Regions from separate parts of the Planococcus faecalis genome, predicted to be linked through region 1. Evidence: a T-box and tRNA genes for the amino acid it is inferred to sense, from the RefSeq annotation. Region 1 holds a T-box; the other regions hold tRNA genes.

Region 1 (10,147 bases):
TGTAGATGAAATAATGAACGTGAAAGGTGTTTTGTACCCATGCACACATTAGTAGTTGGGGTGAATTATCGTTCTGCACCCGTGGAGATACGCGAAAAGCTATCATTTATTGAAGCGGATCTGCCACAGGCGATGCAGGCGTTAAAAGAGCAAAAAAGTATATTGGAGAACGTCATCGTTTCCACTTGCAACCGAACGGAAATATATGCGGTCGTGGACCAGCTTCATACGGGAAAATATTACGTGAAGCAATTCCTCGCCGATTATTTTGGTTTTTCGCAAGAAGCGATTTCTCCTTATTTATTTGTCCATGAACAGGATGAGGCGATTGAACACTTATTCCGCGTTACTGCAGGTATCGATTCGATGGTATTAGGTGAAACGCAAATTCTCGGACAAGTAAAAAGTAGTTTTCTTGCAGGGCAACAGCATGGAACGACAGGCACGCTATTTAACCAATTGTTCAAGCAAGCTGTAACCTTGGCGAAACGAGCGCATTCTGAGACAGCTATTGGTGAAAATGCCGTATCCGTGTCTTACGCAGCAGTTGAACTGGGCAAGAAGATTTTTGGCACGCTTAAAAACAAGCATGTTGTTATTTTAGGCGCCGGTAAAATGGGCGAATTGGCTATTAAAAACTTGCAAGGCAGCGGTGCAAACCGCGTAACTGTTATCAACCGGACATTTGAAAAGGCTGAACTATTGGCGGATAAATTTGGTGGCAATGCAAAACCGTTAAACCAATTGCAATGCGCTTTATTAGAAGCAGACATTTTAATTTCTTCGACGGGATCGGCAGATTTTGTCATTGACCTAGAGCTAATGGAATTTGTAGAGAAACTTCGTAAAGGCAAACCTTTGTTTATGGTAGATATTGCCGTTCCGCGTGATATGGACCCGCGTATCAGTGATTTGCCGAATGTCTTTTTGTATGATATTGACGACATGCAAGGAATTGTTGAAGCGAATTTAGCAGAGCGTGAACGCGCAGCTGGTGAAATTATGACGATGATTAACCAGGAATCTCTGCAGTTTAACGACTGGCTAACGACGCTTGGTGTTGTTCCGGTGATTTCTGCCCTTCGTCAAAAAGCGCTTGGCATTCAAGCAGAAACGATGGCGAGCATTGAAAACAAAATGCCTGATTTAACAGATCGTGAAAAGAAAATTCTCAACAAGCATACGAAATCGATTATCAATCAATTATTAAAAGATCCAATTTTGCAGGCTAAGGAAATGGGCGGTGGGCCCAAATCCCGTGAGCAGCTGGAGCTATTCATGCAAATCTTTGGAATTGAAGAAGAAGTTGAAAAAGAAATAGAAAAGCAGTCGAAAGCACCACAACAAAAAACGGATAAAGCCGTTCTTCAAACTCAGCAATCAACAACAGAAACTCCCGGATATTCATTTTAAGCTTTCTAAAAGAGGCGTTTTCGAATCTATATGTTAAAATGTAGAGACGGAACGCCTTTAACTATGGAGATGAAGGGGAATGGGATGGCTGATATAACAATGGCAAGGCTGCATGAAGCTATGGTTATTCTATATGCTGTCAGCCTTGTTTTTTATTTTATAGATTACTTATATAAAGAAAAGAAAGCCAGTCGGATTGCGATGACGCTGCTCGGCATTGTTTGGGCTTTGCAAACCCTATTTCTAGGATTGTACATTTTCGAAACGCAACGCTTTCCAATATTGACCTTGTTTGAAGGCATTTATTTTTATGCCTGGTTATTGGTGACGTTGTCGATTGTTCTTAGGATGTTCTACCGCTTTGATTTTGCGGTATTTTTCATTAATGTGATTGGCTTTATTTTCATGACAATCCACACGTTTGCACCGGTTCAAATCGAGCGTTCACCGGTAGGAGAAACGCTTGTTTCGGAATTATTATTCATCCATATTAGTTTTGCCATTTTGTCCTATGTTGCTTTTTCGCTGTCGTTTGTTTTTGCGGCACTGCATATGATTTTATACAGAATGTTGAAAAAGAAAAAATGGACAAAGCAATGGGCAAATTTGCCGTCACTTGGCCAAACACAGCAATTTATGACCATTTCTATTTTGGTTGGTATTTCGCTTTTATTCGTGTCACTCGTATTGGGTCTGCAATGGGCGTATATTTCGTTGTCGGAGTTTTCATTGCTCGACATGAAGATTGTAGGATCGTTTATTTTACTAGTGGTGTATAGCTTTATACTCTGGTGGCACCGCAAAGGCTCGTTAAACGGAATGAATTATGCGTTGGCGCATGTCTATGCATTTTTATTGTTGCTCATTAATTTCTTTTTGGGTAGCCGGTTATCTGAATTTCATTTTTGGTATTAAAGAAAGGTAGGATTTAGTTGAGAAAAATTATTGTAGGTTCAAGAAGAAGTAAGTTGGCGTTGACACAAACAAATCAGTTTATTGATAAGTTAAAAGCAGCAGGCGTACCATTTGAATTTGAAATCAAAGAAATTGTCACGAAAGGCGACCGTATCGTTGATGTGATGCTATCAAAAGTAGGCGGCAAAGGCTTATTTGTTAAGGAAATTGAACAAGCTCTTTTTGCTAAAGAAATCGATTTTGCTGTTCACAGCATGAAAGATATGCCTTCTGTATTACCTGAAGGTCTTGCAATTGGGTGTATTCCTGAACGTGAAGACCCGCGTGATGCTTATATTGCGAACGACCATGTAAAATTAATGGAATTGCCAGTTGGCGCAGTTGTTGGAACGAGTAGTTTGCGTCGCAGTTCTCAATTGTTACTAATACGTCCGGACCTTGATATTCAATGGATTCGCGGCAATATTGATACACGTCTTGCGAAATTACATGCGGGCGATTTTGACGCCATTATTTTAGCAGCGGCTGGTTTGAAACGGATGGGCTGGAAAGATGACTTAGTCACTGAATTTATGGAAGTGGACGAATGCCTGCCAGCAATCGGACAAGGCGCATTAGGGATCGAGTGCCGTGAAGACGACAAAGAATTGATGGCTGAATTAGCGAAACTTAACGATGACAATACAGCATTAGCTGTTAACGCAGAACGTAAATTCCTTAAAGACATGGATGGCAGCTGCCAAGTTCCCATTGCAGGATATGCAACAGTGAACGAGGGAGAAATCACTTTTACTGGACTAATTTCTTCACCAGAAGCTGATCAAGTTTTCAAAGAAGTGGCGATTAGTCGCGATCCAATCGAAGCTGGCCGCATCGTAGCTGAGAAAATTAGTGCACAAGGCGGCTATGAGTTAATTCAGCGCGTCAAAGCCGAAAGCAATGTCTAAAAAAGAAAATTTGCTCGAAGGTCAAACTGTGATTTTTACAGGTTCCAGAGAACCTATAGAAGCGCTTGAACATGCACAGTCGTTTGGTGCCCAAACACGTTACTTGCCACTTGTCGAAACAATAAGTCGGCAGTCAAAAAAACCAGATTTTGCAGGCTATGACTGGTTAATTTTTACTAGCCGTACAAGTGCTGAAGTGTTTTGTCAACTGGATGAAACCGTTAGCGCTAAAATTGCAGCAGTAGGTGATCAAACGGCTGCTGTGTTGCAACGGCATGGCCACAGCGTTGATTTTATACCGAAAGTTTTTAGTGCCGATCATTTTATCGAAGAATTCCCACCTGTTTCTGGCGTCGCCAAATGCTTGTTTATAAAAGGTCAAATGGCGAAAAACACCATCGCCTCTATGTCGATGCAAGTGGATGAGTGGGTTGTTTACGATACCATTCTGAATATCGAAAACGCTAAGCTGGTCGTTCAACTAAAAGACGTTATTATTCTTTTCGCCAGTCCTTCTGCTGTGTCGGCGTACCGACAAGCAGGTGGAGATTGGTCGAATATCCGCACCGCGGCGATTGGCCACGTTACGAAAAAGACGATACTAAAAAGCGGCGGAACAGTGGATTACACGCCTAAAAAATATACGTATATAGAAGTTATCAATGAAATAGCGAAAGGAAGTTTGTCGAAATGAAAGAATTAAATTTTAACCGTCACCGTCGTTTGCGCGGTTCTGCTAATATCCGTTCAATGGTTCGCGAAACGAGCTTACATAAAGAGGACTTTATTTATCCGATTTTTGTTGTAGAAGGCGAAAACATTAAAACAGAAATTTCTTCAATGCCAGGCGTTTTCCATTTTTCGTTGGATAAATTAGGTGAAGAATTAGATGAAGTGGTGGACCTTGGAATTCCTTCTGTTATTCTTTTTGGCGTACCGAACGAAAAAGATGCGGTTGGCACACAAGCTTATCACGACCATGGTATCACTCAAGAAGCCATCCGTTTTGCGAAAAATCGTCATCCTGAGTTAGTCGTTATTGCAGATACCTGTCTGTGCCAATATACCGATCATGGCCATTGTGGCGTAATCGAAAATGGTGTGATTTTAAATGACGAATCACTAGATTTACTAGCACGCACTGCGGTTTCTCAAGCAAAAGCTGGAGCTGACATTATTGCACCATCAAATATGATGGACGGTTTTGTTGCTGCAATTCGCTACGGACTTGACCAAGCGGGATTCGAAAACACACCCATTATGTCGTACGGTGTTAAATATTCGTCTGCTTATTACGGACCTTTCCGTGAAGCGGCTCACAGTACACCGCAATTTGGGGATCGTAAAACGTACCAAATGGATCCAGCAAACCGTATGGAAGCGTTACGTGAAGCAACTTCTGATATTCAAGAAGGTGCAGATTTCATGATTGTTAAGCCAGCTTTGTCGTACTTAGACATTATCCGTGAAGTTCGCGATAATTTTGATGTACCGATTGTCGCTTATAACGTATCGGGTGAATACGCGATGGTCAAAGCAGCTGCCGCAAATGGCTGGATTGATGAAAAGAAAATCGTTTTAGAAACTTTATTGAGCATGAAACGCGCGGGAGCAGATATCGTTATGACTTATCACGCGAAAGACGCAGCACGCTGGTTGGAGGGAAAAGAATGACATACGAAAAATCACTAGCCGCATTTACTGAAGCAAAAACTTTAATGCCAGGTGGCGTTAATAGCCCAGTCCGTGCCTTTAAATCGGTCAATATGGATCCGATTTTCATGAAGTCAGGAAGCGGTGCCACAATTACAGATATTGACGGAAATTCGTATATTGACTACGTTTTGTCATACGGCCCATTAATTTTAGGCCATGCTGAACCAGCAGTCGTCAACGCAATTCAAGAAACAGCAGCGCTTGGAACGTCATTCGGTGCGCCAACTGAACTTGAAAATACGATGGCGAAACTAGTTATGGAACGCGTTCCATCGATTGAAATGATTCGTATGGTATCTTCTGGAACAGAAGCAACGATGAGTGCATTGCGTGTAGCACGTGGCTATACCGGCCGCGATAAAATCTTGAAATTCGAAGGCTGCTATCACGGTCACGGCGACAGTCTATTAATCAAAGCAGGTTCAGGTGTCGCAACTTTAGGTTTGCCAGATTCACCAGGTGTACCCGAATCAGTCGCTAAAAATACCATTACCGTGCCATTTAATGACTTAGAAAGCGTTCGTATGGCTTTTCAAGAATACGGCAGTGAACTAGCGGCAGTTATCGTAGAACCGGTTGCTGGAAACATGGGCGTGGTTCCGCCAAACGAAGGCTTCTTAATGGAGCTGCGCAACTTAACGCACGAAAACGGCACGCTTCTTATTTTTGACGAAGTCATGACCGGATTCCGTGTTGGCTATCATTGTGCACAAGGTCATTACGGCGTTACACCCGACATGACGTGTCTCGGTAAAGTAATCGGCGGCGGTTTACCAGTCGGTGCATTCGGTGGTAAGCGTGAAATTATGCAGCAAGTCGCACCAAGTGGTTCTATTTATCAAGCAGGCACACTCTCTGGAAATCCACTCGCAATGCGCGCAGGCTTTGAAACGTTGTCTCGTTTAACAGAAGAAAGCTACAACACTTTTATCGAACGCGGCGACCAGCTTGAAAAAGGATTCCGAGAAGCTGCAACCAAATACAACATCCCGCACACAGTCAACCGTGCAGGCTCGATGATTGGTTTTTTCTTCACAAACGAAAACGTGGTCGACTTTGCAACAGCGAAAACTTCAGATACCGATTTGTTCGCTGACTATTACCGTTTAATGGCGGCAGAAGGTATTTACTTGCCGCCGTCTCAATTTGAAGGCATGTTCCTATCGACTGCCCACACGGAAGAGCATATCGCAAAAACCGTAGAAGCATTCCATGCCGTATTTGCTAAATTGGCACGCTAAAAATAGACAGGGCTATCCTGAAAGGTCATAAAAATGACCCTTTGGGATAGCCCTTTTTTTAGAGTGATTTTGATCTGTTTAAGTAGTCGCTTTTATCTCAATAGTTAGTAGTGAAAAATTAGCAAGATATAGAAAATCGGTATTGCTGTTCCAAAGCTCGCTCCAAGCTATTCATCTCGTCTCACATTGTTACGCTCAAAACGACCGAAGCGATGTATAGAACCTAAGAAAAACGACTATCCCAGTTCAATGCAACCTGACTCAGCGAAGGCGCGTGCACCACCGCCGTCGAGCGTCTCCAGAACCTTACACCCTCTACTCCCACATAAAAATAGGTGCACTTATGCATCCACCACTCCCTAGCTGAGGCGCGTCACGGGCTAGGCGAAGCGCTAAGACGAGTGCTCTTCTCGGCTTAGTGTGAGAGCCATGCCCCAAGCGCTCGAAGCGGTGTATAGAACCTAAGAAAACGTATTATCTCAGTTCAATGCAACCTTACTCAGCGAAGGCGCGTGCACCACCGCCGCCGAGCGTTTCCAGAACTTCACATCCTCTACTCCAACATAAAAGTAGGTGCACTTATACATCCACCACTCCCTAGCTGAGGCGCGTCGCGGGCTAGGCGAAGCGCTAAGACGAGTGCTCTTCTCGGCTTGGTGCGGGAGCCATGCCCAAAGCGACCGAAGCGGTGTATAGAACCTAAGAAAAACGTTCAATGCAACCTGACTTAGCGACGGCGCGTGCACCACCGCCGCCGAGCGTCTCCAGAGCCTTACACCCTCTACTCCCACATAAAAATAGGTGCACTTGTGCATCCAGCAGTCCCTAGCTGAGGCGCGTCGCGGGCTAGGCGAAGCGAAAAGACCGGTGCACTTCCGGGCTTATCGCGAGAGCCATGCCCAAAGCGACCGAAGCGGCATAAGAAAGCGAGGCTACTTTCTCGAGCTTGCACCCCCACATCAATCTTCATTCACTAGGCGAAGTAACGAAACAACACCAACTACCTACCCTACACCACCAAAGCCATGTCCATTGACTAAGCAAGGAGCGAGCACGGGCTAGGCAAAGCAAAAAGACCGGTGAACTTCCGGGCTTATTGCGGGAGCCATGCCCAAAGCGACCGAAGCGACATAAGAAAGCAGAAATAACTACCACCTCAATCAAACCTTACAAAATAAACTTGACGCTAAAACCAAGTATTGAGTACAATAAGAGTAATTAGATATTCATGCGTTGAAGAGGATAGTAAATTGTACGTTACATTTCAGAGAGAAGACCAGTTGGTGAGAGGTTTTCATGAGCGTCCAGTTGAATGTCACCTCCGAGCAGTTGCCGTGAAACGAGTAGCGGGAACCGGACTGAACATCCGTTATGAAACTTGAGAGCCAGGTGTGCAAGTGGACCTGTGTATAAAGGTGGTACCGCGAAAAACTCCTTCGTCCTTTACAGACGACGGGAGTTTTTTGCGTTCTACCAGAAATTAAAGGAGGAATTCCAATGACTGAACAAATGTCCACCAAGTACGATCCACAATCGATTGAAAAAGGGCGTTACGATTGGTGGGTCAACAACAAATTCTTCGAAGCAAAACCTGAAAGCGGCAAAACGCCGTATACCATTGTGATTCCACCACCAAACGTTACCGGCAAGTTGCACTTAGGCCACGCGTGGGATACAACATTACAAGACATCATGACACGCATGAAACGGATGCAAGGCTTTGATGCGTTATGGCTTCCAGGAATGGATCATGCAGGTATTGCAACGCAAGCAAAAGTGGAAGGCAAGCTGAAAGAAGAAGGTCGTTCACGCTATGACTTAGGACGCGAAGCGTTTCTTGAAGAATCATGGAAATGGAAAGATCAATACGCAGGGCACATTCGCGAGCAATGGGCAAAACTAGGGCTAGGTCTTGATTATTCGCGTGAGCGTTTTACATTAGATGACGGCTTATCAAAAGCAGTAAGAGAAGTATTTGTTAAGCTGTATGAGAAAAAACTCATTTACCGCGGCAAATACATCATCAACTGGGACCCGAACACAAAAACAGCGATTTCCGACATTGAAGTTATTTACAAAGACGTACAAGGTGCGTTTTATCATATGCGTTACCCACTTGCAGATGGTAGTGGTCATATTGAAATCGCCACGACACGTCCCGAAACAATGCTTGGCGATACAGCCGTTGCCGTTCACCCGAAAGACGAGCGTTACCAGCACTTGATCGGCAAGAAAGTAATTTTGCCAATTATTGGCCGGGAAATTGAAATTGTAGCGGATGATTACGTAGATAGAGAATTTGGAAGTGGTGCTGTAAAAATTACACCGGCTCACGACCCGAATGACTTTGAAATTGGAAACCGTCATCATTTAGAACGCGTACTAGTTATGCACGAAGACGGTTCGATGAACGAAAACGCTGGCAAGTATGAAGGACTGGATCGTTTTGAATGTCGGAAGCAAATTGTCAAAGATCTGCAAGACCTGGATGTGTTATTTAAAATTGAAGAGCATTTGCATTCAGTAGGCCATTCTGAGCGTAGCGGAGCAGTGGTTGAGCCTTACCTATCAACACAATGGTTTGTCGATATGAAGCCACTTGCTGCTGCTTCAGTTGAGGCACAAAAAAACGATGCGGGTGTTAACTTTGTGCCGGATCGTTTTGAGAAAACCTATTTGCACTGGATGGAAAACATTCGCGATTGGTGTATTTCGCGCCAACTTTGGTGGGGACATCAAATTCCAGCTTGGTATCATAACGAAACAGGCGAAATCTATGTAGGCCACGAAGCACCGGCAGACGCTGAAAACTGGACACAAGACGAAGACGTATTAGACACGTGGTTCTCATCTGCTTTATGGCCGTTCTCGACACTTGGCTGGCCAGAAGAAAACGATGATCTTAGCCGTTACTACCCGACGGACGTATTGGTGACAGGCTACGACATCATTAACTTTTGGGTGTCACGGATGATTTTCCAAGCTTTAGAATTCACGGGTGAAAAACCGTTTAAAGATGTCTTGATTCACGGACTTGTGCGTGACGCTGAAGGGCGTAAAATGTCCAAATCACTTGGCAACGGCGTTGACCCGATGGACGTTATTTCTGAGTACGGAGCCGATTCGCTGCGTTATTTCCTCGCAACAGCTTCGTCTCCAGGACAAGATCTTCGGTACGCAAACGACAAAGTCGAGTCCGTTTGGAACTTTGCCAATAAAATCTGGAATGCGTCTCGTTTTGCGTTGATGAACATGGAAGGCATGACGTACGACCAAATCGACTTGTCAGGCAAAAAGTCCGTTGCGGATTCATGGATTCTGACGCGTTTGAATGAAACCATCGAACAAGTAACGGAACTTGCAGAACGCTATGAATTTGGCGAAGTGGGCCGTTCACTTTACAACTTTATATGGGATGATTTCTGTGACTGGTATATCGAAATGTCGAAATTGCCATTATACGGTGAGGACGAAAGAGCGAAGAAAATGACGCGTTCAGTTCTTGCTTACGTACTCGACAACACGATGCGTCTATTGCACCCGTTCATGCCATTTATTACAGAAGAAATTTGGCAGAACTTGCCGCATGAAGGTGAATCGATTACCGTTGCGGCGTGGCCGACAGTAGATAACTCATTAACAGACCAAAGTCAGTCTTCAAGCATGAAGCTGTTAATGGATGTGATTCGTTCTGTACGTACGATCCGTGCAGAAGTACAATCGCCAATGAGCAAAAAAGTGCCGTTGACGATTTCGGCAAAAGATGCCAATACGCATGCCGTGCTAGAAGCAAATGCCGCGTATATCGAACGTTTCTGTAACCCGGAAACCTTAACGATCGGCGAAAACATGGTAGCTCCTGAAAAATCGATGTCTGCAGTAGTATCCGGTGCTGAATTGTTTGTGCCACTTAAA
Region 2 (10,147 bases), 390 kb from region 1:
TAGAAGACGAAATAACGTGAGTTGTACTAACTGGCAAGTGAATCAGAGTAGCACCAAAAATTACTGCTGCACCTGTCAAATCAGCTGCTACACCATTAACTGGACGAATTTTCATGATTTTCCCGCCCACCGTTTTAATAATTCGCCAACCGCCAACCGAAGTCCCTAACGCCATCGCTAGGGCACATGTAGCTTGTACCCACAATTGGATATCATCAGAGCTTTGATAATTATTCACAATCAATGCCAACGTAATAATCCCCATCGCTTTTTGCGCATCATTCGTACCATGGGAAAATGACTGCAATGCAGCAGTGGCAATTTGAATTAATCTAAAATTCTTATTTGTTTTTGTTAAATTATGATCTTTGAATACTATTTTAAAAACACTATACATGAGATAGCCCACGACCAAAGCAAGAATTGGCGAAAAGATTAAAGCTTGCAAAATTGCTAGAAAGCCACTGTAATTAAGAGCTGCAAAGCCAGCCCCTGCAATAGCTGCTCCAGCTATTGAACCAATTAACGCGTGTGAGGAGCTACTTGGAATTCCATAGTACCAAGTCAACAAATTCCATGTAATAGCCGCTAATAAAGCTGCTAGAATAACGACAGAGCCATTATCGAGCGCAAAAGGATCGACGATATCCTTGGTTATTGTTTTAGCAACACCCGTAAAAGCCATAGCACCGACAAAATTCATAATGGCCGCAAGCATAATTGCACGTCTCGGTGTTAGTGCTTTTGTAGAAACCGCAGTAGCTATCGAATTTGCCGTATCATGAAACCCATTGATAAAGTCAAATATTATAGCAAAAATGACAATCAAAACTGTTAACAGCAATACCATATCCATTAGTCATTTTGCTCCTTAGGCGTTTTTCATAATAATTGATTCGAATGTATTCGCGACTTGCTGACAATGATCAGCAATTTCTTCTAACTCTTCGTATATGTCCTTGTATTGAATAATTCGAATCGGATCTTTTTCAGTTTGAAACAGATTTTTTATGGATCGACGCAGGACGGCATCACATTTAGATTCGTAATCTTTAATTTTAATCGCATGAGATCTCATCTGAGGCAACTTCTTAGAAACCATTAGTTCGACTGCCATTTCTATCTCAATCGTGCTCAATCGAATTGCTTCAACAAATTCAAGCATGTATTCATCTGCTTCTACTATTGAATACATATCAAATCGTGCAGCTGTGTGTTCTAAACCGTCTAATACATCATCCATACTCATTGCTAAAGCCAATATATCTTCTCGTTCAATTGGCGTAATAAATGCGTTGTTAAGATCTTGGATTATGGAATGTATAAAAGAATCTCCTTTTGTTTCATAATCCTTCATAGTGTTCGAAAAAATGATCAAGTCATTACTAGCTTTTAATTTATACTCAGCAAAATAAGCTGCACTTTCTTTTAAATTCAACGCAATGTCACTCAACTGCAATGCAAACTTATCTTTCTTTTTGAAAGCCATTTTCTCTACCTCCACTATTTTCGCAACATAATTTCTCAGCTAAATTATAATAGCTTATTTCTCGAGATATTAACACTATCTATATAATCAATTTACAAATTTTTGTTGAAACCGAATTTCCAGTTTAATCTAAACTCAATAAAAAAACCTCTTAACTATGATTTCTCACAGTTAAGAGGTTTTTGAAAGAGCAGGCAGGCTCTTTCGTGATACCGGCGGTCGGGGTCGAACCGACACTCCCGTGAAGGAACGGGATTTTGAGTCCCGCGCGTCTGCCAATTCCGCCACGCCGGCAAAATATTATGGAGGCGGCAACCGGACTCGAACCGGTGATAAGGGTGTTGCAGACCCATGCCTTACCACTTGGCTATGCCGCCAAATATTGGAGCGGAAGACGAGGTTCGAACTCGCGACCTCCACCTTGGCAAGGTGGCGTTCTACCACTGAACTACTTCCGCTTAAAGCTGGGGTACCTGGATTCGAACCAGGGCATGACGGGATCAAAACCCGTTGCCTTACCGCTTGGCTATACCCCACTAGTAAAAGATGGGGCGGACGAGGGGAATTGAACCCCCGAGTGCCGGAATCACAATCCGGTGCGTTAACCACTTCGCCACGACCGCCACTTTATTATTTATAAGTTCACTTAATGAAATGAAAACATGGGGCGGACGAGGGGAATTGAACCCCCGAGTGCCGGAATCACAATCCGGTGCGTTAACCACTTCGCCACGACCGCCATCATAAAATTTAAAATTGGCAGGGGCAGTAGGAATCGAACCCACATCGGAGGTGTTGGAGACCTCTGTTCTACCGTTAAACTATGCCCCTAAAAACTGGTGGTGGGGGGCAGATTCGAACTGCCGAACCCGAAGGAGCGGATTTACAGTCCGCCGCGTTTAGCCACTTCGCTACCCCACCTAGTGGTGCCGGAGAAAGGAGTCGAACCCTCGACCTACTGATTACAAGTCAGTTGCTCTACCAACTGAGCTACTCCGGCACAAGTATTAATAAAAAATGGTGGGTCAGGACGGAATCGAACCGCCGACACTTAGAGCTTCAATCTAATGCTCTACCGACTGAGCTACTGACCCACTTTATTTATTGAAAATGGCGGTCCCGACCGGGATCGAACCGGCGATCTCCTGCGTGACAGGCAGGCATGTTAACCGCTACACCACGGGACCATTTGGTTGCGGGGGCAGGATTTGAACCTGCGACCTTTGGGTTATGAGCCCAACGAGCTACCGAACTGCTCCACCCCGCGACAATACTATTTTCTTACGATTAACATTGTGAAATTTAAAAACAACGCGTTCACTATGTAACTGTAAATGGTGGAGGATGACGGGATCGAACCGCCGACCCTCTGCTTGTAAGGCAGATGCTCTCCCAGCTGAGCTAATCCTCCATGAAATTGGTGACCCCTACGGGATTCGAACCCGTGTTACCGCCGTGAAAGGGCGGTGTCTTAACCGCTTGACCAAGGGGCCGTGCTTTTAAAAAGAACTTCTGGCGGAGAGCAAGGGATTCGAACCCTTGAGACGGTTGCCCGCCTACATGATTTCCAATCATGCTCCTTCGGCCACTCGGACAGCTCTCCATATTTGGCTCCGAAGGTAGGACTCGAACCTACGACCATCGCATTAACAGTGCGGTGCTCTACCACTGAGCTACTTCGGAATAATTATTCAGACTGGCAACGTCCTACTCTCACAGGGGGAAACCCCCAACTACCATCGGCGCAAAAGAGCTTAACTACCGTGTTCGGGATGGGAACGGGTGTGGCCTCTTTGCCATCATTACCAGACTGAATTTATTTTGAAAGACAAGTTTTATTATACCATTAGTACCGGTTTTTTCAAGCTTTTTTTACAAAAACTTTCTTATTCTTTCAAAACTGGATAAACGACAGGTGAAACAGGCAAGTTTTTCGCATACAGTATGTTGGTTAAGTCCTCGATCGATTAGTATTCGTCAGCTGCACGTATCGCTACGCTTCCACCTCGAACCTATCTACCTCATCGTCTTTGAGGGATCTTACTTGCTTGCGCAATGGGAAATCTCATCTTGAGGGGGGCTTCGTGCTTAGATGCTTTCAGCACTTATCCCGGCCACACATAGCTACCCAGCGATGCCCTTGGCAGAACAACTGGTACACCAGCGGTGTGTCCATCCCGGTCCTCTCGTACTAAGGACAGCTCCTCTCAAATTTCCTGCGCCCGCGACGGATAGGGACCGAACTGTCTCACGACGTTCTGAACCCAGCTCGCGTACCGCTTTAATGGGCGAACAGCCCAACCCTTGGGACCGACTACAGCCCCAGGATGCGATGAGCCGACATCGAGGTGCCAAACCTCCCCGTCGATGTGGACTCTTGGGGGAGATAAGCCTGTTATCCCCGGGGTAGCTTTTATCCGTTGAGCGATGGCCCTTCCATGCGGAACCACCGGATCACTAAGCCCGTCTTTCGACCCTGCTCGACCTGTACGTCTCGCAGTCAAGCTCCCTTCTGCCTTTACACTCTACGAATGATTTCCAACCATTCTGAGGGAACCTTTGGGCGCCTCCGTTACTCTTTAGGAGGCGACCGCCCCAGTCAAACTGCCCGCCTGACACTGTCTCCCAAGCCGATCAGGCTTGTGGGTTAGAATTTCAATACAACCAGGGTAGTATCCCACTGACGCCTCCTCCGAAGCTAGCGCTCCGGAATCTCAGGCTCCTACCTATCCTGTACAAGTTGCACCAAAATTCAATATCAGGCTACAGTAAAGCTCCACGGGGTCTTTCCGTCCTGTCGCGGGTAACCTGCATCTTCACAGGTACTATAATTTCACCGAGTCTCTCGTTGAGACAGTGCCCAGATCGTTACGCCTTTCGTGCGGGTCGGAACTTACCCGACAAGGAATTTCGCTACCTTAGGACCGTTATAGTTACGGCCGCCGTTTACTGGGGCTTCAATTCGCACCTTCGCTTGCGCTAAGCACTCCTCTTAACCTTCCAGCACCGGGCAGGCGTCAGCCCCTATACGTCACCTTACGGTTTTGCAGAGACCTGTGTTTTTGCTAAACAGTCGCCTGGGCCTATTCACTGCGGCTCTCTCGGGCTATTCACCCTACCAGAGCACCCCTTCTCCCGAAGTTACGGGGTCATTTTGCCGAGTTCCTTAACGAGAGTTCACTCGCTCACCTTAGAATTCTCTTCTCGCCTACCTGTGTCGGTTTGCGGTACGGGCACCTCCCGCCTCGCTAGAGGCTTTTCTTGGCAGTGTGAAATCAGGGACTCAAGGGTAAACCCTCTTGCCGTCACAGCTCAACGTATTAGAAATGGGATTTGCCTCATTTCACGCCTCACTGCTTGGACGTGCACAACCAACGGCACGCTCTCCTTATCCTTCTGCGTCCCCCATTGCTCAAACGGCGGGGAGGTGGTACAGGAATATCAACCTGTTGTCCATCGTCTACGCCTATCGGCCTCGACTTAGGTCCCGACTAACCCTGAGCGGACGAGCCTTCCTCAGGAAACCTTAGGCATTCGGTGGACGGGATTCTCACCCGTCTTTCGTTACTCATACCGGCATTCTCACTTCTAAGCGCTCCACCAGTCCTTCCGGTCTGACTTCAACGCCCTTAGAACGCTCTCCTACCACGGATCTCTAACGAGATCCATCCACAGCTTCGGTAATCCGTTTAGCCCCGGTACATTTTCGGCGCAGTGTCACTCGACCAGTGAGCTATTACGCACTCTTTAAATGATGGCTGCTTCTAAGCCAACATCCTGGTTGTCTAAGCAACGCCACATCCTTTTCCACTTAACGGATATTTGGGGACCTTAGCTGGTGGTCTGGGCTGTTTCCCTCTTGACTACGGATCTTATCACTCGCAGTCTGACTCCCAAGCATAAATCACTGGCATTCGGAGTTTGTCTGAATTCGGTAACCCGGGATGGGCCCCTAGTCCAAACAGTGCTCTACCTCCAGGATTCTCAATCTTGAGGCTAGCCCTAAAGCTATTTCGGAGAGAACCAGCTATCTCCAGGTTCGATTGGAATTTCTCCGCTACCCACACCTCATCCCCGCACTTTTCAACGTGCGTGGGTTCGGGCCTCCAGTAAGTGTTACCTTACCTTCACCCTGGACATGGGTAGATCACCTGGTTTCGGGTCTACAACTGCATACTCTGTCGCCCTATTCAGACTCGCTTTCGCTGCGGCTCCGCCTTCTCAGCTTAACCTTGCATGCAATCGTAACTCGCCGGTTCATTCTACAAAAGGCACGCCATCACCCATTAACGGGCTTTGACTACTTGTAGGCACACGGTTTCAGGATCTATTTCACTCCCCTTCCGGGGTGCTTTTCACCTTTCCCTCACGGTACTGGTTCACTATCGGTCACTAGGAAGTATTTAGCCTTGGGAGATGGTCCTCCCAGATTCCGACGGAATTTCACGTGTTCCGCCGTACTCAGGATCCACTCTGGAGGGATAGGGTTTTCGGCTACGGGGCTGTTACCCGCTGCGGCGGACCGTTCCAGGTCGCTTCGCCTAATCCTATCTTTTGTAACTCCGTATAGAGTGTCCTACAACCCCAAGAGGCAAGCCTCTTGGTTTGGGCTGATCCCGTTTCGCTCGCCGCTACTCAGGGAATCGCATTTGCTTTCTCTTCCTCCAGGTACTTAGATGTTTCAGTTCCCTGGGTCTGCCTTCTCATGTGCTATAGATTCACACATGGATACTACCCGATTAAAGGCAGTGGGTTCCCCCATTCGGAAATCTCCGGATCACAGCTCACTTACAGCTCCCCGAAGCATATCGGTGTTAGTGCCGTCCTTCTTCGGCTCCTAGTGCCAAGGCATCCACCGTGCGCCCTTTCTAACTTAACCACTGGTTAATTAAAAAGTTGTGACGAAATCGTCACGCGTACTTGAATTACTTGCATTTGTTTCAATGTCGTTTTATCCAGTTTTCAAAGAACAAAGTCATCATTTCTACTTGCAAAATGATTGGTGGAGCCTAGCGGGATCGAACCGCTGACCTCCTGCGTGCAAGGCAGGCGCTCTCCCAGCTGAGCTAAGGCCCCAAGAAGAATGGTGGGCCTAAATGGACTCGAACCATCGACCTCACGCTTATCAGGCGTGCGCTCTAACCAGCTGAGCTATAGGCCCTCTTGAGTATAATTGTAATACTGATAAAAGATCAATTCAATGTCACCATTGAAAATGAACCTTCAAAACTGAACGCAAAACGTCAACCCCGAGCCAAGCTCGGTTCCGAATTTATCCTTAGAAAGGAGGTGATCCAGCCGCACCTTCCGATACGGCTACCTTGTTACGACTTCACCCCAATCATCTGTCCCACCTTCGGCGGCTGGCTCCACAAGGGTTACCTCACCGACTTCGGGTGTTACAAACTCTCGTGGTGTGACGGGCGGTGTGTACAAGGCCCGGGAACGTATTCACCGTGGCATGCTGATCCACGATTACTAGCGATTCCGGCTTCATGCAGGCGAGTTGCAGCCTGCAATCCGAACTGAGAACGGTTTTCTGGGATTGGCTTGCCCTCGCGGGGTTGCAGCCCTTTGTACCGTCCATTGTAGCACGTGTGTAGCCCAGGTCATAAGGGGCATGATGATTTGACGTCATCCCCACCTTCCTCCGGTTTGTCACCGGCAGTCACCTTAGAGTGCCCAACTGAATGCTGGCAACTAAGATCAAGGGTTGCGCTCGTTGCGGGACTTAACCCAACATCTCACGACACGAGCTGACGACAACCATGCACCACCTGTCACCACTGTCCCCGAAGGGAAAAGTGTATCTCTACACCGGTCAGTGGGATGTCAAGACCTGGTAAGGTTCTTCGCGTTGCTTCGAATTAAACCACATGCTCCACCGCTTGTGCGGGCCCCCGTCAATTCCTTTGAGTTTCAGCCTTGCGGCCGTACTCCCCAGGCGGAGTGCTTAATGCGTTAGCTGCAGCACTAAGGGGCGGAAACCCCCTAACACTTAGCACTCATCGTTTACGGCGTGGACTACCAGGGTATCTAATCCTGTTTGCTCCCCACGCTTTCGCGCCTCAGCGTCAGTTACAGACCAGAAAGTCGCCTTCGCCACTGGTGTTCCTCCACATCTCTACGCATTTCACCGCTACACATGGAATTCCACTTTCCTCTTCTGCACTCAAGTTCCCCAGTTTCCAATGACCCTCCACGGTTGAGCCGTGGGCTTTCACATCGGACTTAAGGAACCGCCTGCGCGCGCTTTACGCCCAATAATTCCGGACAACGCTTGCCACCTACGTATTACCGCGGCTGCTGGCACGTAGTTAGCCGTGGCTTTCTGGTGAGGTACCGTCAAGGTACCAGTAGTTACTTGGTACTTGTTCTTCCCTCACAACAGAGTTTTACGATCCGAAAACCTTCGTCACTCACGCGGCGTTGCTCCGTCAGACTTTCGTCCATTGCGGAAGATTCCCTACTGCTGCCTCCCGTAGGAGTCTGGGCCGTGTCTCAGTCCCAGTGTGGCCGATCACCCTCTCAGGTCGGCTACGCATCGTCGCCTTGGTGGGCCATTACCCCACCAACTAGCTAATGCGCCGCGGGCCCATCCTGCAGTGACAGCGAGATGCCGTCTTTCCGTGCAGCCTCAGGAGAGGCCGCAAACTATTCGGTATTAGCACCGGTTTCCCGGAGTTATCCCGATCTGCAGGGCAGGTTGCCCACGTGTTACTCACCCGTCCGCCGCTAAACAATGGGAGCAAGCTCCCATTGTTCCGCTCGACTTGCATGTATTAGGCACGCCGCCAGCGTTCGTCCTGAGCCAGGATCAAACTCTCCATTATAGAGTAGTGTTGATTGCTCAATACTGCTGGCGTATCGCCGTCCGAAGACGCACGATTCGCTTTGATCTGCGTGATGCTGATCAGTAAGTTGTCGTCACGAACACCGAGAAGGAAAACAACTTCGCTCTGGTTGCCAAAGGCAACCTTCGCAAAAGCCGTTCTCGCACCAAGGTGCTCGTGACGTCTTTCGTTGACGTTTTGCTGTTCAGTTTTCAAGGTTCAATGTGTTCGTTCTGTAAAAGCAACTTCTCTAATTTAACATTGTCTTCCGAGAGAGTCAAGCTTTTTTATTATTGTAAAAAACTTAATTTCTCTTAGCGACGTGTATTATCATAATACAGATCCACTTAATATGTCAACGGTTAAAGCAAAATATTTTCAAAAATATTGCTCGTCTTAATAATTAGGCTGTTAAATCATTATTCTTTAGTGAATTCTGGCAAAAGAAAAGCTGTTACCAAAGTCCAAATATCCGACTTTCAGTAACAGCTACCAATTCAATTCAGTTCTTGGCACTTATTTTTGTCTCTACATAATCCTTGTAATCCCCTTAACTGCTCCAGTCTTCCTAACTTAATCGCTAAGGGAAAAGCACAACAACGCGCATTTCATTTTTCGCTCATTCGAAAGAGCATTCACTTCTCTAAAGCACCCTTTATTTTTTTACGTAATAATACCTGTGGAAAATCCCTTCGCTCTTAGTCGTTACCCCGTTAATAAAAATCAATTCTTTATCTACTAAATATTCGATGAACACTTCAAGATCAGAAGAATAGTTTTTCAATTCTTCTTGCTCGTGTAACTCCTGTATCGTCCAGCTACTTTGTTTCTCCATAACTTCTCTTATATGAAGAGCTCCGTCTTGTGTCCGCGAATGAATATAAAATTCACTCGCTAAAAATAACAATTCTAGCCGTTTATCAATAGGCTCATCACTCGAAATCAATTCTTCGTAGAGCTTGTAGATGGCGGGTTCCATTTGTTTAACTTGCGACCAAACAGTCACTTCTGGAGGCAAACCATTTTCTAGCACTGCCAATCGCGCTAAATGATGTAGCGATTCGACCATATGATTATAGGCATCCATGTAGTTCTTTTCTTCAAAAAACACTTTTCCTTCCATATAACGACGAATTAGTTTTGCAAATTCCATACCCATCTTGATTTTCCGTCCGTAGAAAGGATAGTCTTTTAGCTCGATCTTTAACTTTTCCATGAATTCGTTCCGGTCGTAGATTACGCGACCATAAAACAACCAGTCAACAATTTTTCGATTTGTCCCTAGCAGCAGCCATTTATGTAATTGCTTTTCGGTAACGATGTGCATTGCTGCTTTTTTAGCTAGATACGTATAATGTTTTGTAAATACGGGTGTCTCGTTTTCCTTGGTGATAATTAACAAGATCGAATCGAACGTATCTGTAATCTGACTTAGCTTTTCTCTTTTTTCAACTAAGATCACGCCAAGTGTACTTTCTTGGCTGGCACGTTCTTGATAAATAGGTCGTAGTATTTGTTCCATTTGTTTTCACTCCTTGCTGTCTCTATCGCATTCTGCTATAAAGCTGAACAGAGTCGTTAGTTATAAACTACAGCTTGTTTTCATTTCCCCATCGTCTGCTAGACTTTGCCATTCTCTTTTTCTCAAACCTTACTGTCACTTTCGTTGATTCCTACCCTTCTTTATTTCGACATATTTATTACGGATTCCTTCATTTGAAAACCGATATCACTTTTTAAGAACATTTATGATATAGTATGATGGATGCAAGGAGGAAATAAATCATGAAACCTTATAAAAATAAAATCAATCGCATTCGGACGT
Region 3 (10,147 bases), 210 kb from region 1:
CTTCTCAATGGTTTTTCCACGCGGAGTAGAACCCGCTAAACATGTTGAAAGGGCTTTATGATTTTCCACTTTTACTAATCGTTCAGGAGTCGCACCAAAGAAAAATTGGTCTTCTGCCTCCAAACCAAATAGAAAACTTTCAGGTTGTTCATTAGATACTTGATACAATGCTGAAGTCGGTGTAAACACATCTTCAAATTCCAGTTTCATCGTGCGTGCAATAACAACTTTTTCAACTTCTTTAGCTTTAATAATGTCGGTTACTTGTTTGATGGAATCCAAATAAGCTTGTTTTTTCAGTTCTATACGACCCGTTGTTTGCGGTTTATCGTATTTGTCCACTTCTGATACTTGGGCTGCATGGATCAATTTATCCCGCTCTTTGCGCATCGCCTCAAATTCTGCAAAACTCTCTTGCTTTTGAGTGATTAAATGGATACTAATAAAAGCCTGTTCTCCTTTTAACACTAGTTGAAAAGTCGGCACTGCGAAATAAGCCTGAGGAAATCTCTTCCATTCACTCGCTTTATTGTTTAACGGATCAAACGAAAATCCACCAAATAGAACCGGCTGAACCGAATGCTCTTCATTGACAATTTGGCGACATAAGTTCTGCCACTCTTTTTTTATTTCTTCAAATCTTCCATTTGCCTTGTTTGTAGACAATACATGGGCATGACCAATTCCGACCAACGTAAAGGTCTTTTCCCGATTTTGCCAGTACAGTCGTTTTCCTGAGTGGTCACTTCCGCCGGCTTCAAAAAATGCCAATGCTGACATGCGTGTTACTTCAATTGTTTCCGTATAAAAGCGGTAGCCTTCATATTGGCTATCCGCAGATTGTTGAGTCGATGAAGACGATTCTGAATTCACCTGATTACCTCCGTTTTAAGACAACAGTCTAGTTTATTCCACAAACGTTCTACTTTTTAATCTCTACCTTCTATCATACTCTTTTCTGCTAAAATCAGCACATCATTTGCTGTATTCACTGTTATTTTGAAGTACAATGAGGAGTGGAAAGAATTAAAGGAGAGAGATATATGACACATTCACTACAAGCAGACAGCGGATGGCGCGTATGGTGGCAACTAACTCGGCCGCATACCTTAACCGCTTCTTTCGCTCCCGTATTCCTCGGAACGATGATTGCTTTACAGTATTCCCTTATCGATTGGATTTTATTCCTAGCTATGCTCGTTGCGAGTTTGTTGATTCAAGCAGCTACTAATATGTTCAATGAATATTACGATTTTGCTAGAGGGTTAGACAATGAGAACTCTGTCGGTATTGGGGGTGCAATTGTTCGGAACGGTGTGAAACCGAAAACTGTATTAAATCTAGCTTTATTGTTCTACGGGATTGCTGCAGTTATTGGTCTCTATATTTGTTCACTAACTAGTTGGTGGCTTTTAGTTGTAGGTGCCGTTGCAATGGGGATTGGCTATTTTTATACCGGTGGGCCATATCCTATTGCCTACACACCTTTTGGCGAACTTTTCTCTGGCGTAGTCATGGGCTATTTGATTGTAATCATTGCCTTCTATATTCAAACGGGGATGGTAACCCTAGAAGCATCGTTACTTGCTATTCCGAGCACATTATTAGTAGCAGCTATTATGCTAGCCAATAACATTCGCGATATTGTGGGCGACGAAGAAAGTGGACGCAAAACACTTGCTATTTTGGTTAAAAGACCGGCAGCTGTCAATATTCTTATGTGGTTTTTCATTCTAGCCTACGTATGGATTGTCATTCTTATCCTAGTAGGAATATTGACACCGTGGGCCTTACTAGTCTTCATAAGCGTCATTAAACCTATTAAAGTCGTTCAAATCTTTAAACGTTTTACAGAACCTCTAAAGGTGATGCCGGCGATGAAAGATACTGGAAAAACAAATACATTTGTGGCTTTTTTACTTGGAATTGGGTTACTGATTGATTACCTTCTATAATATAGACAAACAAAAAAGGATTTCTAGAGAAATCCTTTTTTTGTTTGTCTAAAATAATACTTTGAAGAACAGTTAATTATAAGTTATAGTAAATAAATAATTCTAAATTTTCGAATGAGGAGGATATATAGTGAAACCTATCATCATCGGCATTATTGCAGCTTTTTTCTTTGCATTTACTTTCGTACTCAACGCCACGATGGAAGCTGACGGCGGGAATTGGATCTGGAGTGCGTCTCTCCGATACTTTTTCATGATTCCCTTTTTACTTTTGATTGTTGTATTAAGAAAGAACTTAAAACCGCTGTTACAAGAAATGAATAAAAACAAAAGAGCTTGGACCCTATGGAGTTTTGTTGGATTTGGCTTATTCTATGCTCCACTATGTTTCGCTGCAGCCTATTCCCCTGGCTGGCTCATCGCAGGAACATGGCAAATTACCATAGTCGCTGGTACATTACTTGCTCCCTTATTTCTCATTACCATACATAGCAATAAAGAAACTACTCAACTAAGAGGAAAGATTCCTGTTAAAAGCTTGATGATTTCTTTTATCATATTAGCAGGAGTCAGTTTAATGCAACTTGAACATGTAGCAGTTGTTTCTTCTTCAACACTTTGGTTCGGTTTTATCCCTGTTATCCTCGCAGCTTTCGCATACCCATTAGGAAATAGAAAAATGATGGATATATGTGGAGGTAGGTTGGATGCGTATCAGAGGGTTTTGGGCATGACACTAGCTAGTCTACCTTTTTGGTTTATCCTATCATTATATGGGCTTGTTACTGTAGGTGGACCTAGCGCTTCACAAAGCTTACAAACTTTAATTGTAGCAATCAGTTCAGGTGTAATGGCAACAGTACTCTTCTTTAAAGCGACTGATCTAGTTAGAGGCGATATGCAGAAACTAGGAGCAGTAGAAGCGACACAATCAATGGAAGTTTTATTTGCGTTAGCAGGAGAAGCACTTTTCTTGTCAATTATCTTACCTTCAAGCTTAGCAATAATCGGGATTTTCATTGTAATGCTTGGCATGATTCTTCACAGTCTTAATTCTAGTAAAACGAAAAAAAGTGTTATGCAATTAAATGCATAACACTTTTTTATAATGACCCCTACGGGATTCGAACCCGTGTTACCGCCGTGAAAGGGCGGTGTCTTAACCGCTTGACCAAGGGGCCAAATACTGGCGGAGAAGGAGGGATTTGAACCCTCGCGCCGGTTGCCCGACCTACACCCTTAGCAGGGGCGCCTCTTCAGCCACTTGAGTACTTCCCCAGTATGGCTCCGAAGGTAGGACTCGAACCTACGACCATCGCATTAACAGTGCGGTGCTCTACCACTGAGCTACTTCGGAATGGTGGGCCTAAATGGACTCGAACCATCGACCTCACGCTTATCAGGCGTGCGCTCTAACCAGCTGAGCTATAGGCCCATATGTAATATTATGGAGCGGGTGGGGGGAATCGAACCCCCATCATCAGCTTGGAAGGCTGAGGTTTTACCACTAAACTACACCCGCATAAAATGGTGGGTCAGGACGGAATCGAACCGCCGACACTTAGAGCTTCAATCTAATGCTCTACCGACTGAGCTACTGACCCACTTTATTTATTGGAAATGGCGGTCCCGACCGGGATCGAACCGGCGATCTCCTGCGTGACAGGCAGGCATGTTAACCGCTACACCACGGGACCATTTGGTTGCGGGGGCAGGATTTGAACCTGCGACCTTTGGGTTATGAGCCCAACGAGCTACCGAACTGCTCCACCCCGCGACAATAGTATAATTCAAAAGAAATTCGTCCACACATTTTAAAAATATGGAGGAGGAAGAGGGATTCGAACCCCCGCGGGATTTGACTCCCCTGTCGGTTTTCAAGACCGATCCCTTCAGCCAAACTTGGGTATTCCTCCGAGATAAAATACATATGGTGGACCTTGCAGGACTCGAACCTGCGACCGGACGGTTATGAGCCGTCTGCTCTAACCAACTGAGCTAAAGGTCCTAAAAAAGTGGCGGCAGAGGGGATCGAACCCCCGACCTCACGGGTATGAACCGTACGCTCTAGCCAGCTGAGCTACGCCGCCGGGATCTTTACTTTAAAAAGTTGGTGGAGCCTAGCGGGATCGAACCGCTGACCTCCTGCGTGCAAGGCAGGCGCTCTCCCAGCTGAGCTAAGGCCCCATTGTTTGGTCGGGAAGACAGGATTCGAACCTGCGACCCCTTGGTCCCAAACCAAGTGCTCTACCAAGCTGAGCTACTTCCCGAACTTGAGTTGCTGAGTATAAAAATATGGTGCGCCCGAGAGGACTCGAACCTCTAACCGCTTGATTCGTAGTCAAGTACTCTATCCAATTGAGCTACGGGCGCATATGATGCTATTCACTATTTCGTGAAAAGATGGTGCCGAGGACCGGAATCGAACCGGTACGGTAGTCACCTACCGCAGGATTTTAAGTCCTGTGCGTCTGCCAGTTCCGCCACCCCGGCTAAGGGTCGGTATCACGTGCAAATAAATATGGAGCGGAAGACGAGGTTCGAACTCGCGACCTCCACCTTGGCAAGGTGGCGTTCTACCACTGAACTACTTCCGCAAAAATGGTGCGGGTGAAGGGAGTCGAACCCCCACGCCCGAAGGCGCTAGATCCTAAGTCTAGTGCGTCTGCCAGTTCCGCCACACCCGCGTGGCAATATAAAATTAAAATGGTGAGCCATGAAGGATTCGAACCTTCGACCCTCTGATTAAAAGTCAGATGCTCTACCAGCTGAGCTAATGGCTCGAAAAAGTGGTGCCGGAGAAAGGAGTCGAACCCTCGACCTACTGATTACAAGTCAGTTGCTCTACCAACTGAGCTACTCCGGCAAAAGAAATAATGGTGGAGGATGACGGGATCGAACCGCCGACCCTCTGCTTGTAAGGCAGATGCTCTCCCAGCTGAGCTAATCCTCCGATATATTGCCCAGCGACGTCCTACTCTCACAGGGGGAAACCCCCAACTACCATCGGCGCAAAAGAGCTTAACTGCCGTGTTCGGGATGGGAACGGGTGTGGCCTCTTTGCCATCATCACTGGACTATTTGGTTTTGAAAGACAAGATTTATTATACCAGTAGTACTGTTTTTTTCAAGCTTTTTTTACAAAAACTTGGGCTTATTCTTTCAAAACTGGATAAACGACAGGTGAAACAGGCAAGTTTTTCGCATACAGTGTGTTGGTTAAGTCCTCGATCGATTAGTATTCGTCAGCTGCACGTATCGCTACGCTTCCACCTCGAACCTATCTACCTCATCGTCTTTGAGGGATCTTACTTGCTTGCGCAATGGGAAATCTCATCTTGAGGGGGGCTTCGTGCTTAGATGCTTTCAGCACTTATCCCGGCCACACATAGCTACCCAGCGATGCCCTTGGCAGAACAACTGGTACACCAGCGGTGTGTCCATCCCGGTCCTCTCGTACTAAGGACAGCTCCTCTCAAATTTCCTGCGCCCGCGACGGATAGGGACCGAACTGTCTCACGACGTTCTGAACCCAGCTCGCGTACCGCTTTAATGGGCGAACAGCCCAACCCTTGGGACCGACTACAGCCCCAGGATGCGATGAGCCGACATCGAGGTGCCAAACCTCCCCGTCGATGTGGACTCTTGGGGGAGATAAGCCTGTTATCCCCGGGGTAGCTTTTATCCGTTGAGCGATGGCCCTTCCATGCGGAACCACCGGATCACTAAGCCCGTCTTTCGACCCTGCTCGACCTGTACGTCTCGCAGTCAAGCTCCCTTCTGCCTTTACACTCTACGAATGATTTCCAACCATTCTGAGGGAACCTTTGGGCGCCTCCGTTACTCTTTAGGAGGCGACCGCCCCAGTCAAACTGCCCGCCTGACACTGTCTCCCAAGCCGATCAGGCTTGTGGGTTAGAATTTCAATACAACCAGGGTAGTATCCCACTGACGCCTCCTCCGAAGCTAGCGCTCCGGAATCTCAGGCTCCTACCTATCCTGTACAAGTTGCACCAAAATTCAATATCAGGCTACAGTAAAGCTCCACGGGGTCTTTCCGTCCTGTCGCGGGTAACCTGCATCTTCACAGGTACTATAATTTCACCGAGTCTCTCGTTGAGACAGTGCCCAGATCGTTACGCCTTTCGTGCGGGTCGGAACTTACCCGACAAGGAATTTCGCTACCTTAGGACCGTTATAGTTACGGCCGCCGTTTACTGGGGCTTCAATTCGCACCTTCGCTTGCGCTAAGCACTCCTCTTAACCTTCCAGCACCGGGCAGGCGTCAGCCCCTATACGTCACCTTACGGTTTTGCAGAGACCTGTGTTTTTGCTAAACAGTCGCCTGGGCCTATTCACTGCGGCTCTCTCGGGCTATTCACCCTACCAGAGCACCCCTTCTCCCGAAGTTACGGGGTCATTTTGCCGAGTTCCTTAACGAGAGTTCACTCGCTCACCTTAGAATTCTCTTCTCGCCTACCTGTGTCGGTTTGCGGTACGGGCACCTCCCGCCTCGCTAGAGGCTTTTCTTGGCAGTGTGAAATCAGGGACTCAAGGGTAAACCCTCTTGCCGTCACAGCTCAACGTATTAGAAATGGGATTTGCCTCATTTCACGCCTCACTGCTTGGACGTGCACAACCAACGGCACGCTCTCCTTATCCTTCTGCGTCCCCCCATTGCTCAAACGGCGGGGAGGTGGTACAGGAATATCAACCTGTTGTCCATCGTCTACGCCTATCGGCCTCGACTTAGGTCCCGACTAACCCTGAGCGGACGAGCCTTCCTCAGGAAACCTTAGGCATTCGGTGGACGGGATTCTCACCCGTCTTTCGTTACTCATACCGGCATTCTCACTTCTAAGCGCTCCACCAGTCCTTCCGGTCTGACTTCAACGCCCTTAGAACGCTCTCCTACCACGGATCTCTAACGAGATCCATCCACAGCTTCGGTAATCCGTTTAGCCCCGGTACATTTTCGGCGCAGTGTCACTCGACCAGTGAGCTATTACGCACTCTTTAAATGATGGCTGCTTCTAAGCCAACATCCTGGTTGTCTAAGCAACGCCACATCCTTTTCCACTTAACGGATATTTGGGGACCTTAGCTGGTGGTCTGGGCTGTTTCCCTCTTGACTACGGATCTTATCACTCGCAGTCTGACTCCCAAGCATAAATCACTGGCATTCGGAGTTTGTCTGAATTCGGTAACCCGGGATGGGCCCCTAGTCCAAACAGTGCTCTACCTCCAGGATTCTCAATCTTGAGGCTAGCCCTAAAGCTATTTCGGAGAGAACCAGCTATCTCCAGGTTCGATTGGAATTTCTCCGCTACCCACACCTCATCCCCGCACTTTTCAACGTGCGTGGGTTCGGGCCTCCAGTAAGTGTTACCTTACCTTCACCCTGGACATGGGTAGATCACCTGGTTTCGGGTCTACAACTGCATACTCTGTCGCCCTATTCAGACTCGCTTTCGCTGCGGCTCCGCCTTCTCAGCTTAACCTTGCATGCAATCGTAACTCGCCGGTTCATTCTACAAAAGGCACGCCATCACCCATTAACGGGCTTTGACTACTTGTAGGCACACGGTTTCAGGATCTATTTCACTCCCCTTCCGGGGTGCTTTTCACCTTTCCCTCACGGTACTGGTTCACTATCGGTCACTAGGAAGTATTTAGCCTTGGGAGATGGTCCTCCCAGATTCCGACGGAATTTCACGTGTTCCGCCGTACTCAGGATCCACTCTGGAGGGATAGGGTTTTCGGCTACGGGGCTGTTACCCGCTGCGGCGGACCGTTCCAGGTCGCTTCGCCTAATCCTATCTTTTGTAACTCCGTATAGAGTGTCCTACAACCCCAAGAGGCAAGCCTCTTGGTTTGGGCTGATCCCGTTTCGCTCGCCGCTACTCAGGGAATCGCATTTGCTTTCTCTTCCTCCAGGTACTTAGATGTTTCAGTTCCCTGGGTCTGCCTTCTCATGTGCTATAGATTCACACATGGATACTACCCGATTAAAGGCAGTGGGTTCCCCCATTCGGAAATCTCCGGATCACAGCTCACTTACAGCTCCCCGAAGCATATCGGTGTTAGTGCCGTCCTTCTTCGGCTCCTAGTGCCAAGGCATCCACCGTGCGCCCTTTCTAACTTAACCACTGGTTAATTAAAAAGTTGTGACGAAATCGTCACGCGTACTTGAATTACTTGCTTTGTTTCAATGTCGTTTTATCCAGTTTTCAAAGAACAAGGTTGAAAGTCACAAAAAAAGGCGTTGCCGCCTGAAGGTGAACCTTCAAAACTGAACGCAAAACGTCAACCCCGAGACAAGCTCGGTTCCGAATTTATCCTTAGAAAGGAGGTGATCCAGCCGCACCTTCCGATACGGCTACCTTGTTACGACTTCACCCCAATCATCTGTCCCACCTTCGGCGGCTGGCTCCACAAGGGTTACCTCACCGACTTCGGGTGTTACAAACTCTCGTGGTGTGACGGGCGGTGTGTACAAGGCCCGGGAACGTATTCACCGTGGCATGCTGATCCACGATTACTAGCGATTCCGGCTTCATGCAGGCGAGTTGCAGCCTGCAATCCGAACTGAGAACGGTTTTCTGGGATTGGCTTGCCCTCGCGGGGTTGCAGCCCTTTGTACCGTCCATTGTAGCACGTGTGTAGCCCAGGTCATAAGGGGCATGATGATTTGACGTCATCCCCACCTTCCTCCGGTTTGTCACCGGCAGTCACCTTAGAGTGCCCAACTGAATGCTGGCAACTAAGATCAAGGGTTGCGCTCGTTGCGGGACTTAACCCAACATCTCACGACACGAGCTGACGACAACCATGCACCACCTGTCACCACTGTCCCCGAAGGGAAAAGTGTATCTCTACACCGGTCAGTGGGATGTCAAGACCTGGTAAGGTTCTTCGCGTTGCTTCGAATTAAACCACATGCTCCACCGCTTGTGCGGGCCCCCGTCAATTCCTTTGAGTTTCAGCCTTGCGGCCGTACTCCCCAGGCGGAGTGCTTAATGCGTTAGCTGCAGCACTAAGGGGCGGAAACCCCCTAACACTTAGCACTCATCGTTTACGGCGTGGACTACCAGGGTATCTAATCCTGTTTGCTCCCCACGCTTTCGCGCCTCAGCGTCAGTTACAGACCAGAAAGTCGCCTTCGCCACTGGTGTTCCTCCACATCTCTACGCATTTCACCGCTACACATGGAATTCCACTTTCCTCTTCTGCACTCAAGTTCCCCAGTTTCCAATGACCCTCCACGGTTGAGCCGTGGGCTTTCACATCGGACTTAAAGAACCGCCTGCGCGCGCTTTACGCCCAATAATTCCGGACAACGCTTGCCACCTACGTATTACCGCGGCTGCTGGCACGTAGTTAGCCGTGGCTTTCTGGTGAGGTACCGTCAAGGTACCAGTAGTTACTTGGTACTTGTTCTTCCCTCACAACAGAGTTTTACGATCCGAAAACCTTCGTCACTCACGCGGCGTTGCTCCGTCAGACTTTCGTCCATTGCGGAAGATTCCCTACTGCTGCCTCCCGTAGGAGTCTGGGCCGTGTCTCAGTCCCAGTGTGGCCGATCACCCTCTCAGGTCGGCTACGCATCGTCGCCTTGGTAGGCCATTACCCCACCAACTAGCTAATGCGCCGCGGGCCCATCCTGCAGTGACAGCCGAAACCGTCTTTCCGTGCAGCCTCAGGAGAGGCCGCAAACTATTCGGTATTAGCACCGGTTTCCCGGAGTTATCCCGATCTGCAGGGCAGGTTGCCCACGTGTTACTCACCCGTCCGCCGCTAAACAATGGGAGCAAGCTCCCAAAGTTCCGCTCGACTTGCATGTATTAGGCACGCCGCCAGCGTTCGTCCTGAGCCAGGATCAAACTCTCCATTATAGAGTAGTGTTGATTGCTCAATACTGCTGGCGTATCGCCGTCCGAAGACGCACGATTCGCTTTGATCTGCTCAATGCTGATCAGTAAGTTGTCGTCACGAACACCGAGAAGGAAAACAACTTTGCTCTGGTTGCCAAAGGCAACCTTCGCAAAAGCCGTTCTCGCACCGAAGTGCTCGTGACGTCTTTCGTTGACGTTTTGCTGTTCAGTTTTCAAGGTTCAAGTTGTTGTTTTTTTAGCCGCGCTCATTGGCGACTTAATTAATATATCTCATCCCAACTTCGTTGTCAATACTAT

What was found. A T-box is a leader RNA that pairs with one kind of tRNA and senses whether it is charged. The one in region 1 lies ahead of AJGP001_RS07080 (valine--tRNA ligase), so its partner is inferred to be a tRNA-Val.
Region 2: it encodes a tRNA-Val, which carries the amino acid that the T-box ahead of AJGP001_RS07080 (valine--tRNA ligase) is inferred to sense. The anticodon was not compared.
Region 3: it encodes a tRNA-Val, which carries the amino acid that the T-box ahead of AJGP001_RS07080 (valine--tRNA ligase) is inferred to sense. The anticodon was not compared.

What each region holds. Positions count from the first base shown of each region.
Region 1 is NZ_CP019401.1:1,413,742-1,423,888, forward strand. It holds gene hemA (glutamyl-tRNA reductase) at 40-1,413, shown strand; gene AJGP001_RS07055 (cytochrome C assembly family protein) at 1,498-2,328, shown strand; gene hemC (hydroxymethylbilane synthase) at 2,346-3,275, shown strand; gene AJGP001_RS07065 (uroporphyrinogen-III synthase) at 3,268-3,969, shown strand; gene hemB (porphobilinogen synthase) at 3,966-4,949, shown strand; gene hemL (glutamate-1-semialdehyde 2,1-aminomutase) at 4,946-6,232, shown strand; T-box leader at 7,457-7,679, shown strand; gene AJGP001_RS07080 (valine--tRNA ligase) at 7,730-10,147, shown strand, end outside.
Region 2 is NZ_CP019401.1:1,022,268-1,032,414, reverse strand. It holds gene AJGP001_RS05080 (inorganic phosphate transporter) at 1-856, opposite strand, end outside; gene AJGP001_RS05075 (DUF47 domain-containing protein) at 872-1,489, opposite strand; tRNA gene AJGP001_RS05070 (tRNA-Leu) at 1,700-1,783, opposite strand; tRNA gene AJGP001_RS05065 (tRNA-Cys) at 1,793-1,866, opposite strand; tRNA gene AJGP001_RS05060 (tRNA-Gly) at 1,873-1,947, opposite strand; tRNA gene AJGP001_RS05055 (tRNA-Gln) at 1,954-2,025, opposite strand; tRNA gene AJGP001_RS05050 (tRNA-His) at 2,037-2,112, opposite strand; tRNA gene AJGP001_RS05045 (tRNA-His) at 2,153-2,228, opposite strand; tRNA gene AJGP001_RS05040 (tRNA-Trp) at 2,247-2,320, opposite strand; tRNA gene AJGP001_RS05035 (tRNA-Tyr) at 2,327-2,410, opposite strand; tRNA gene AJGP001_RS05030 (tRNA-Thr) at 2,414-2,489, opposite strand; tRNA gene AJGP001_RS05025 (tRNA-Phe) at 2,508-2,583, opposite strand; tRNA gene AJGP001_RS05020 (tRNA-Asp) at 2,601-2,676, opposite strand; tRNA gene AJGP001_RS05015 (tRNA-Met) at 2,680-2,756, opposite strand; tRNA gene AJGP001_RS05010 (tRNA-Val) at 2,825-2,900, opposite strand; tRNA gene AJGP001_RS05005 (tRNA-Glu) at 2,908-2,982, opposite strand; tRNA gene AJGP001_RS05000 (tRNA-Ser) at 3,003-3,092, opposite strand; tRNA gene AJGP001_RS04995 (tRNA-Asn) at 3,098-3,172, opposite strand; rRNA gene rrf (5S ribosomal RNA) at 3,184-3,299, opposite strand; rRNA gene AJGP001_RS04985 (23S ribosomal RNA) at 3,437-6,368, opposite strand; tRNA gene AJGP001_RS04980 (tRNA-Ala) at 6,490-6,565, opposite strand; tRNA gene AJGP001_RS04975 (tRNA-Ile) at 6,574-6,650, opposite strand; rRNA gene AJGP001_RS04970 (16S ribosomal RNA) at 6,772-8,322, opposite strand; gene AJGP001_RS04965 (nucleotidyltransferase-like protein) at 8,978-9,844, opposite strand; gene AJGP001_RS04960 (YgzB family protein) at 10,108-10,147, shown strand, end outside.
Region 3 is NZ_CP019401.1:1,208,655-1,218,801, reverse strand. It holds gene AJGP001_RS06075 (isochorismate synthase) at 1-873, opposite strand, end outside; gene AJGP001_RS06070 (1,4-dihydroxy-2-naphthoate polyprenyltransferase) at 1,044-1,955, shown strand; gene AJGP001_RS06065 (DMT family transporter) at 2,086-3,051, shown strand; tRNA gene AJGP001_RS06060 (tRNA-Glu) at 3,065-3,136, opposite strand; tRNA gene AJGP001_RS06055 (tRNA-Ser) at 3,143-3,233, opposite strand; tRNA gene AJGP001_RS06050 (tRNA-Asn) at 3,238-3,312, opposite strand; tRNA gene AJGP001_RS06045 (tRNA-Ile) at 3,314-3,390, opposite strand; tRNA gene AJGP001_RS06040 (tRNA-Gly) at 3,404-3,477, opposite strand; tRNA gene AJGP001_RS06035 (tRNA-Phe) at 3,484-3,559, opposite strand; tRNA gene AJGP001_RS06030 (tRNA-Asp) at 3,577-3,652, opposite strand; tRNA gene AJGP001_RS06025 (tRNA-Met) at 3,656-3,732, opposite strand; tRNA gene AJGP001_RS06020 (tRNA-Ser) at 3,779-3,871, opposite strand; tRNA gene AJGP001_RS06015 (tRNA-Ile) at 3,887-3,963, opposite strand; tRNA gene AJGP001_RS06010 (tRNA-Met) at 3,972-4,045, opposite strand; tRNA gene AJGP001_RS06005 (tRNA-Ala) at 4,067-4,142, opposite strand; tRNA gene AJGP001_RS06000 (tRNA-Pro) at 4,149-4,225, opposite strand; tRNA gene AJGP001_RS05995 (tRNA-Arg) at 4,252-4,328, opposite strand; tRNA gene AJGP001_RS05990 (tRNA-Leu) at 4,360-4,448, opposite strand; tRNA gene AJGP001_RS05985 (tRNA-Gly) at 4,478-4,552, opposite strand; tRNA gene AJGP001_RS05980 (tRNA-Leu) at 4,558-4,642, opposite strand; tRNA gene AJGP001_RS05975 (tRNA-Lys) at 4,663-4,738, opposite strand; tRNA gene AJGP001_RS05970 (tRNA-Thr) at 4,746-4,821, opposite strand; tRNA gene AJGP001_RS05965 (tRNA-Val) at 4,833-4,908, opposite strand; rRNA gene rrf (5S ribosomal RNA) at 4,917-5,032, opposite strand; rRNA gene AJGP001_RS05955 (23S ribosomal RNA) at 5,171-8,103, opposite strand; rRNA gene AJGP001_RS05950 (16S ribosomal RNA) at 8,301-9,850, opposite strand.